DNA from 3 places in the Rhizobium hidalgonense genome. Region 1 is predicted to be linked to each of the others. Evidence: predicted binding sites of a transcription regulator. Region 1 holds the regulator's gene; each other region holds the start of a gene.
The links. Region 1 encodes LexA, which represses DNA repair genes until DNA is damaged. Its sites were predicted from a motif close to TGTTCNNNNTGTGTTCNG; they were not measured.

Region 1 (3,279 bases):
TCTCGAAGGCGACGACGGAGGCGCTGCGCCAGTCCGGTCTTGCCCATATCGTTGCGATATCGGGCCTCAACATGGCCCTGTCGGCAGGCATTTTCTTCGTCGGGTTCCGGATGCTGCTCAGCCTGTTTCCGGGCGTTGCTCAAGCCTATCCGACAAAGAAAATCGCCGCCGCCGGCGCGCTCATCGCCGTCACCGCCTACTTCCTGATATCAGGATTCGGAGTCTCGGCCGAACGCGCCTTCATCATGATGGCCATCATGCTGATCGCAGTCTTCTTCGATCGCCCGTCAATCAGCCTGCGCAATGTCGTCCTCTCGGCTCTTGTCATCATCGCCATTTCGCCCTCGGAAGTCCTGGGCCCGAGCTTCCAGATGTCCTTTGCCGCGACATTGGCGCTGGTATCGGGCTATCAGCTGTGGAAGGACCGGCGCATCCGCGAAAACGCTTTGCTGAAGCTGCCGATCATCAGGCCGGTCGTTGCGGTCGCCGGTTTCTTCGGCGGCGTCTTCCTGACCTCACTGATCGGCGGTTTTTCCACGGCGCTGTTTTCGATCGAGCATTTTCATCGCCTGACCGCTTACGGCCTGCCGGCAAACCTCGCGACGATGCCGATCATCTCCTTCATCGTCATGCCGGCGGGGCTGCTGGCGATGTTGCTCATGCCTTTCGGTCTGGACGCGCCGCTCTGGAAGGTGGTCGGCTTTGGCCTCGATATGGTGATTGCGGTTGCCAAGACGGTGTCCGGCTGGGGCGGCGATATTGGCGTCGGCCGTCTCCCCGCCTGGTATTTCGTCGTGGCGGTGGCAGGCTTTCTGCTGCTGACGCTGCTCCGCACCCGGTTGCGCCATGCCGGCACTTCGATCCTCGCCGCCTCGACGTCCATCGTGCTGCTTCTGCCGGTTCCCCGGCCGCCGGATCTGGTGATTTCGGAGGATGGCAGTCTGGTTGCAGTCGTCGCGGCTGAGGCAATGGCTTCCAATCGCGAAAACCCGCCGGATTTCATTTTCGACCAGTGGCAGCGAGCGCTGGTCCTGCCGGCGCATTACCCGCCGAAGATGCTGGATGGTCCCGCAATTCCGCCGGAGGGAGACGACCGCCGCGTCAGGCTTTCCCGCGATCAGCAGAATGAAGCGAGGACGGCGATGCGGGCGGCGGCCGCGGGCGGTGAAACAAACCGCTTTTCCTGCGTCAAGAGGGCCTGGTGTACATCGAGGCTTGGCAATGGCCGTATCGTCACGGTCATCGACAATGCCGCTTATCTCGGTCCGGCCTGCGATGCGGCCGATATCGTCGTCACATCAGTCCGCCTGCGTTTCAACAGCTGCCGTTCAGGTGGGACGCTTTTTACCGGTGAGACACTACGCAAAACCGGTTCCATCGAGCTGCGCTTCGCAGACACCGGCTTGGAGGTCGCAACGGCATTCGAAACCCTGTCACGGCCGTGGATGCGCCATCGCGCTTATGACTGGCGCAGCAACAGTTTTGTCGAATCTGGCCTGTCCAGTGTCAGTGATAGCGGCGAATGAGGCCGACGAGCTTGCCCTGCACCTTGACACGATCAGGTCCGAAGATCCGGGTCTCGTAAGCCGGGTTGGCCGCTTCAAGTGCGATCGAGGCACCCTTGCGGCGAAAGCGCTTCAGCGTCGCTTCCTCGTCATCGACGAGGGCAACGACGATGTCGCCTGGGCTTGCGGTGCTGCCGTTGCGGATGATCACCGTGTCGCCATCAAAGATGCCGGCGTCGATCATCGAATCGCCTTTGACCTCCAGAGCATAATGCTCGCCGGAGCCAAGCATATCGGCCGGAACGACGATATCGTGGGTGTTGTTCTGAATCGCCGAAATCGGCACGCCGGCAGCGATTCGGCCCATAACCGGCACCGAGACCGAGTTGCCGTTGTCAGCAACGGGTTTTACAGGCGAGGGAGCGGCGACCGGCTGGGGCTTGCCGAGGCTGCCCTCGATGACGCTCGGCGAAAAGCCGCGCCGGGGCTGGATGCTGGGGCTATAGGCCTCCGGAAGCCTGATGACCTCAAGTGCCCTGGCGCGGTTCGGTAGGCGGCGAATGAAACCGCGTTCCTCGAGCGCCGTGATCAGGCGATGAATGCCGGATTTCGAGGCCAGATCGAGGGCATCCTTCATCTCGTCGAAAGACGGCGGAACGCCGGATTCCTTCATGCGCTCATGAATAAAAAGGAGAAGCTCCTGTTGTTTGCGCGTGAGCATCGACGTCAGACCCCTGATTGAAACAAATCCAGAACAGACACTATATGTTCCATATGTGTTCCGCAAGTAGCTAATTTTCCGTAAAACTTGCCGCCAACTCGTTGAGATTTTTATTTTCATTCGCCGGATTGGCACACATGTCTTGCTTTGGGGGTGGCGCTGTCGCACATCTTTTGTCGTTTGAGGGAGGGATATCATGAACGAGCATTCCGCCATACCGCACCCGCTGGATCATGTCGTGCTGCCCGTCGTCAATATCGATCTGGCCCGCGAACGGCTAGGCAAGCTCGGCTTCACCGTTGCCGCCGATGCCCGCCATCCCTTCGGAACGGAAAATGCCTGCGTCTTCCTTGCCGACAAGACCTATCTGGAGCCGCTTGGTATTGCGAGCGTCGAGGAGAACGAGGCGTCGGCGCGGCAAGGCAATGTCTTCACCGCCCGCAACCGGGCCTTCCGCTTCCGTTGCGGCGAGGAGGGGCTTTCGGCGGTGGTTTTCGGCACCGCGGACGCCGGCCACGACCATCAGAGCTTCGCTGCCGGCGGATCGAGCGCCGGCGAGATGTTGCAATTCAGCCGGCCGATGAAAATGCCGGATGGTTCCAGGAGCGTCGGCAGCTTCAAACTGGCTTTTGCGGGCGATCTGCGGGCGCCCGATTTCTTTCTCTTTACCTGCCAGCGCATCAATCCCTTGCCGGCCGACCGCGGCGTGCTGGAGACGCATGCCAATGGCGCAACAGGCATTGCCGAGATCGCGCTGTGCGCGCCGGACCCCGCTGCATTCGCCGCCTTCGTCGGCCTTGCCGCGGCGCAATCGGTCGTCGAGAAGACCGGTTTCGGCGTCAATATCGCCGCCTCGAATGCAAAAATCAGCCTGATGACGCCGGAAGGGCTGGAGGCCTATTTCGAGATCGCCGTCTCATCCGCCGACCGCGGCCTGCGCGGCCGGGCTATCCTCTTTGCCGTCGCTGATCTTGCCGTGACAGAAGCGCATTTGGCTGCTAACGGAGTGACCTACACGCGCAAGAACAATCGCATTCTGGTGAAGCCGGCGCC
Region 2 (3,279 bases), 940 kb from region 1:
CGAGCAGGTAGGCCGAGTAATTGCCTTCGTAGGGAATGCCGCGGCCGCGGTCGAGTTCGAGGATCCAGCCAGTGACGTTGTCGAGGAAGTAGCGATCGTGGGTGATCATCATCACGGCGCCCGGATAGTCACGCAAATGCTTTTCGAGCCAGGCAATCGTCTCGGCGTCCAGGTGGTTGGTCGGTTCGTCGAGCAGCAGCAGGTCCGGCTGCGAAAGCAGCAGGCGGCAGAGCGCGATACGGCGGCGCTCGCCACCCGACAGGCTGGTGACATCGGCGTCGCGTGGCGGGCAGCGCAAGGCTTCCATCGCCATCTCGACCTGGCTTTCCAGATCCCAGAGGTTCTGGCTGTCGATGATGTCCTGGAGCTTTGCTCCCTCTTCCGCCGTCTCGTCGGAATAGTTCATCATCAGCTCATTGTAGCGCTCGAGTACGGCTGTCTTCGAGGCAACGCCTTCCATGACGTTTTCGAACACCGTCTTGTTGGGATCGATGTGCGGCTCCTGCTCGAGGTAGCCGACCGTCGCTCCTTCGGCGAGCCAGGCTTCGCCGGTATATTCCTTGTCCTGGCCGGCGATGATGCGCAGCACAGTGGATTTACCGGCGCCGTTTGGCCCGAGAATACCGATCTTGGCATCCGGGTAGAAGGAAAGGTGGATGTTCTCCAGGATCTTCTTGTTGCCATAGGCCTTGTTGAGGCCGGACATATGATAGATGAACTGACGTGCCATGCTGCGCTGCTCCGGGCGGGAAACTTCGATTGTGCCGCTATGTAGGCGAAACAGCGCCTGCGGGCAACGCCGAAACCCGGTTTAGGCAGGATTTCCGGTCAGAAGCCCGCAGCGTCGACGACGCCCTCGTCGCAGCCGAACGTCGTTTTTCCCGCGCCCTGGATCAGATCCGCAAGGCCGGCGCTTTTCGCCGACGCCGCCCCGGCGGCTTCAGAAAGCCCGATCGTCAACCCGCTGACCATTTTGACATTGCCGGCCCGCCGGCAGCTCATCTTGACGCGATCGCCGGCACCAGGGCCGAAGCTCTTGTCGAAAGCCGCCTTGATTGCCTCGGCCTTAACCGGCTTGCCGATATTGGCGGCGAAGAGATCGCGCACGGCCGAGGTGTTGAGCGCGCCCAGAAGATGCACCCCGACGCCGAAATAATCTTCGGCGCTCATTTTCGTACAGGTGCCGTGCTTCGTCCATTCATGCCGTTCCAGGCCGGATTGTGTGCCGGGCATCGCCTTGGACAGCGCCGCCTGCGTCTCGGCCGAAAGCGTCACCTCAGGCAATGTGTTCCACTTGCCGTCCTTGTCGGCAGCCTTCTGCTCGGCGCTCACGCCGCAATAATCCTGCCGCATCGGCCAGAGCCCGTGCAGCGAAAAATTCGTCGCATCGGGGCGCTCGCCGGTCTGGCTGGCGCATTCAGCTTTCTTCTGGTTCGTCTGGCAAAAGGCCGGCTGCCAGCTCGCCGCCAGAATAAAGCGGGTCGTCCCGCCGCCCTCCTGCGCCATGGCGGCGCCGGCAATTACCATCGATACGGCGACCGTCAAGGTACGCAACTGCATGCTGCTCATTTCAACCCCCAAAAAAGAACAATACAGGAACAAATAAGCACGAAGATGAAAAGCCCGCAACCCTGAATCGTAGCGTTGCCGCATTTTGTTATCGGATGAACCCGGAATGGATGTTGCTTTTGGACGCTGATCTGGTCTGTTGCGTCGGGGAGGATCCAGATGTTTTCTGAAACGCAAAGGCTCGCGGCGCCGGGAGCATCGCTCGCCTATCACCATGCCGAGGCCGCCGGCCCGGGGCGCGGCATCCTGTTGATATCGCACGGTCTCGCCGAACATTCGAAACGCTATCTCACTTTTGCCGAAGCGATGGCGGCGCGCGGTTATCACGTCTATGCCCATGACCACCGCGGCCACGGCGAGACGACGGCGCCCGACGCGCCGGTCGGCCGTTTCGCCCGGCGGGGCGGCGTCGACAGGGTGATCGGCGACGTCCTTACCATGCGCGCCCACGCGGCCATGCTCCATCCCGGCCTGCCGGTCATCCTCTTCGGCCATTCGATGGGCGGCCTCATCGCCCTCAATACAGCCGTCACGGCGCCGGCCGATTTCGACGCCGTCGCCGTCTGGAATTCGAATTTCGCCGTCGGCCTGGCCGGCCGCGCCGCCCAGGCGATCCTTTTGGCCGAGCGCATGCTGAAGGGCTCCGATGTGCCGAGCGGCCTGTTGCCGAAGCTCACCTTCGCAGCCTGGGGAAAATCGATTCCGGGCCGCCGCACCGAGTTCGACTGGCTGTCGCGCCTTCCCGGTGAAGTCGACAAATATATCGCCGATCCGCTCTGCGGCTTCGATGCTTCGGTGTCGCTGTGGCTCGATCTCTTCGAACTGACGTTTCGCGCGCCGCAGAAGCTCTATCTGGACCGGCTGCCGCGCGATATGCCGATCCATCTTGTCGGCGGTGGAGAGGATCCGGCCACCGAACGTGGAAAAGCCATCCTCTGGCTGTCAAACCATTTGAAAGCCTGCGGCTTCTCTCGTATCAGCACTCAGATATATCAGGACATGCGGCACGAAACGCTGAACGAGATCGGCGCTGATGCAGCGATTGCAGCCTTCGCGGAATGGTGCGACGAGGCCGTCGTAAGATCCTGAGCGAGAGAGATTCCGTCATGAGCAGCACCTCCGCCCGCCCTGCTTCCTCAGCCTCCGAGGTGACGACGGGGCTCGCGCTGATGTTTCTGTCGGTGATGTTTTCGCCGCTCATCGATATTTTCGCCAAGCTTGCGGTTGTCACCATCCCGTCCGCCGAGGTCACCGCCGGCCGCTTCGTCGTGCAGGCGCTGTTCATGCTGCCGATCGTCATCTGGCGGCAGAGCTTTGCTGATTTCTCCTGGCGCCAGAGCCTGTTCCACGCTATCCGCGGCTTAATCATCACCGTCTCGATGATCTCTTTCGTCACCACGCTGAAATACATGGCGGTTGCGGACGCGATTGCGATCTTCTTCGTCGAGCCGATCATGGTGACGATCCTCGGCGGCATTTTCCTGAAGGAGACTATCGGCTGGCGGCGCTATACCGCCTGCGGCGTCGGCTTTTTCGGGGCCATGCTGATCATCCAGCCGAGTTTCCAGGAGGTCGGCTTTATCGCCCTTCTGCCTGTCCTTAGCGCCCTCTGCATCGCGATCTTCGTGCTGATGACCCGCGTCCTCTCGCACCGGGAAGATCCCTGGGCGATGCAGTTCCAGATGGGCATCTGGGGTCTACTCTTCTGCA
Region 3 (3,279 bases), on a different replicon from region 1:
CACCCGTGCCAGCGCATGCGCCGCACCCCAGCTATCGGCAATCGCAACCCGCGCGGTCAACCCCTTGGCTCGGAAGCGATTGACGATGCCGGACAGCATCAGATCCTCGCCACCCTGGAGATGATCGGCGCCCTCGGTGTCCATGACGATGCCGTCGGGCGCATCCATTGCGACAATCGGCGTGTACTGCGTCAACGCCCAGAGCGTGAGGCGTTCGAGGGCGGCAGTGTCCGCGATCGGATCGGCGTCGACCATCTGCAGGCCCTGCACGATGGCCTGCGCCTTGGCTGCCGGCATGCCGATATGAAGGCCCGCCGATCGGGCCGTTTCATCCGGGGCCGCAATCCAGCGTTTGGAACCACTCTTCGCGACGACGACAAGTGGCCGCTCAGCGGTGAGCATTCCCACGCCATTGGCCCGCCTGATCCTGTCGATCGCGAGATGCGGAAGATAAATGGATACGACCCGTGGCATCGCACGCTCCTACGATAAACTCTGCGCACTCACCCGCTTTCACTCTCATCAGTTCCAGCAGCCATCGCGGCCGCCCGACGCCCGGAACCGGCAGCTCTTCCGATGGCAGTACGCTGACGCGCCACCGGGATGTCGAGGCCGTCGGCTGGCCAAAATCCGATGCCTCTGTCTGCCGTCGCCATCGTCGCACGACCAGCCCCATCGTTCCGGTCTTCTCGGCCGCAAGCTGAAGCCGGCGAGACGCGGTCATGGGAAGACGGACGAGTTCACCGACCACGGCGCCCAGGCCACCGTAACCAAGACCTTCCTCCATGGTCGCCAGGACATCTTCTTCCCTATCGGCTTCGGCAAAGACCACGCGATCGGGATGAAGACCCGCCAACGCCAGCGCCGGGAAAAACAGATCCGGACGCGTCATGCACCAGAGGATCTGCCCCTTGGTTCGCGCAGCGATCCCCGCCACACAGAGTGCGGCGGCAGCACCATCGACCGTTCCGGACCCGCCACCCGCGAACTCGTGCAAGGCGCCATAGGCCAGACCGCCGCCCGGAAGCACGGCGTCTATTTCGGAAACCCCAAAAGCAAGGCAGCCGACCTTCCTCGCCGAACCGCCCTCGAGTGATGCGATGCGCTCGCGTAGATCGGTAATTACCCTGTTGCGGGCAACAGTCATCATTCACGCGTCCCTTGAAGGCCGTGTTGGAGTTTCGACTTCATGTCGTTCGAATGCAGATGTTCTCTATCTGTTCCGATGTAACCGAAGAGTCAAGCAACCGAGAATAGGAATATTATCTCTCAACTTTAGGAGACCAAGAGATTCGCTTTGCGAATCATGGCCATGGGCCAATTGCAGTGATTTAGTCAAAGCAGGAAAAAAATTCCCGGATTCGCAACTACGACCCGCCGGTTGGCATTTGGCAATTCCATCGGTTACGATGCTCGCAGTGTTCACGGGAATGGTCACTGCCCATGTGCAATCTGTACCGCATGGAAGACAAGGATTGGGTTGCCAAGTGGGCTCAGGACGCCGAGAGCATGATCAATCTCATGCCGGCGTACCAAATGAACCCGGATCAGATGGGGCCGATCGTGCGCAATACGGCCGATGGCAGAAAGCATCTGGTGCATGTGCGCTGGGGTCTGCCCTCCCCACTATTCGCTCTCAAGAAAGAAGCTGAGAAGAAGGCCGAAAAACTGCGAGCCAAGGGCAAGGAGGTCGACTTCGAGGCCCTGCTGCGTGATCAGGTGGACGGCGGCACCACGAATGTCCGCACTCTCAATTTTCCGCACTGGAAGCGTTGGTTTGGTGTCGAGCATCGCTGCCTTGTCCCTGTAACCAGTTTCGCGGAGCCCGATCCAGCCAGCAAGGAAGAGGGTGGCAGGACCCCAAACGCCTGGTTCGCGCGCGATGAAAGCAAGCCCCTGATGTTCTTTGCTGGCATCCATGTCCCACAATGGACGAGCGTGCGGAAGGTCAAGGATGGACTGACAACCGATGACCTCTACGGTTTCCTGACCACCGATCCGAACAACCTGGTGAAGCCTATTCATGAGAAGGCCATGCCGGTCCTGCTGCTGACCAAGGAAGAGACCGATGTTTGGATGCGCGCGCCATGGGACGAGGCAAAAGCGCTTGCCCGTCCGCTGCCCGACGATGCGCTAATCGTAGCATCCCGGGAGCCTTACGGCTCGACGATCGTGACGAAGTCCGGAGAACCGGTCGCCCAGGCGAGCCTTTTCTGAGCCTGGCCCGGTCTAAAGCAGTTCGATCCAAACCGGTGCATGATCACTCGTGTGGTCCCAGCCTCTCACCGACTTGTCGACCTTGGCCTGCTTGAGATTGTCAGCAAGTGCGGGGCTTAGCAGGAAGTGATCGATCCGCAGCCCCGCGTCGCGGGCAAAGGCATTTCGGAAATATTTCCAGAACGTGTAGATCCGCTCATCGGGATGTAGGTGCCGCACCGCGTCCGTCCACCCCTGGTCAACGAGCGCGGCGTACGCCGCTTTCACCTCCGGTCGGAACAGCGCATCGTCCCGCCACCGTTCAGGTTTGTAGACGTCGAGGTCGGTCGGCATGACATTGAAGTCGCCAACGAGAGCGACGGGGATATCTAGCTCGAGCAGCTCCGCCGCATAGTCATGTAGCCGTTCGAACCAGCGCAGCTTGTAGTCGAACTTCGGTCCCGGCGCAGGATTGCCATTGGGTAGATAGAGGCAACCGATAATCATGCCGTCGATTGCCGCCTCGATATAGCGGCTATGCGTGTCGTCTAGATCGCCGGGCAGGCCGCGCCGCGTTTCGAGGGGATCTTGTCCACGCGCTAGAATGGCCACTCCATTCCAGGATTTTTGGCCATGCCAGATGGCGCCGTAGCCGGCGCGCTCAAGTTCTCGACGCGGAAACTTGTTGTCCGGCGCTTTCAGTTCCTGCAGACACACGACATCCGGCGCCGCCTCGTCAAGCCAGCGCAGCAACACGTCTAGCCGGCCGTTGATGCCGTTGACATTGTAGGTGGCGAGTTTCACCGACGGTCCGCGCTTGCGATCATGGGACTGTTCTCCTGCTGATATTGTCACAGGAACAGAACGCCTCGGCAGGCCAGTAGTTTCACCGCATTCAGGACCCGGTAACTCCGATTGTTGATATCGCGGCGAAGACTGCTATGTTCTCTCTTTGTTTCGGTGTAAAACCTTCAACCGGAGACGCCGAACCTGCAGCCCTTCTTGTAAAAGCCGCCATGGACGACATGAGCAACATCCCAATCCGGAAAATCGTCCACGTCGACATGGATGCATTTTACGCGT

Region 2: FFM81_RS06780 (ribonuclease T2 family protein) is a predicted target of LexA. The motif match lies at 1,584-1,601, and genes of this name have one in related genera.
Region 3: FFM81_RS27580 (ImuA family protein) is a predicted target of LexA. The motif match lies at 1,208-1,225, and genes of this name have one in related genera.

The regions. Positions count from the first base shown of each region.
Region 1 covers NZ_CP054027.1:2,378,628-2,381,906, reverse strand. The annotation lists gene FFM81_RS11380 (ComEC/Rec2 family competence protein) at 1-1,526, shown strand, start outside; gene lexA (transcriptional repressor LexA) at 1,507-2,226, opposite strand; gene FFM81_RS11370 (VOC family protein) at 2,423-3,279, shown strand, end outside.
Region 2 covers NZ_CP054027.1:1,435,018-1,438,296, reverse strand. The annotation lists gene ettA (energy-dependent translational throttle protein EttA) at 1-730, opposite strand, end outside; gene FFM81_RS06780 (ribonuclease T2 family protein) at 829-1,569, opposite strand; gene FFM81_RS06775 (alpha/beta fold hydrolase) at 1,729-2,658, shown strand; gene FFM81_RS06770 (DMT family transporter) at 2,676-3,279, shown strand, end outside.
Region 3 covers NZ_CP054028.1:1,328,980-1,332,258, forward strand. The annotation lists gene FFM81_RS27575 (Y-family DNA polymerase) at 1-474, opposite strand, end outside; gene FFM81_RS27580 (ImuA family protein) at 389-1,147, opposite strand; gene FFM81_RS27585 (SOS response-associated peptidase family protein) at 1,444-2,217, shown strand; gene xth (exodeoxyribonuclease III) at 2,230-3,000, opposite strand; partial or broken gene dinB (DNA polymerase IV) at 3,213-3,279, shown strand, end outside.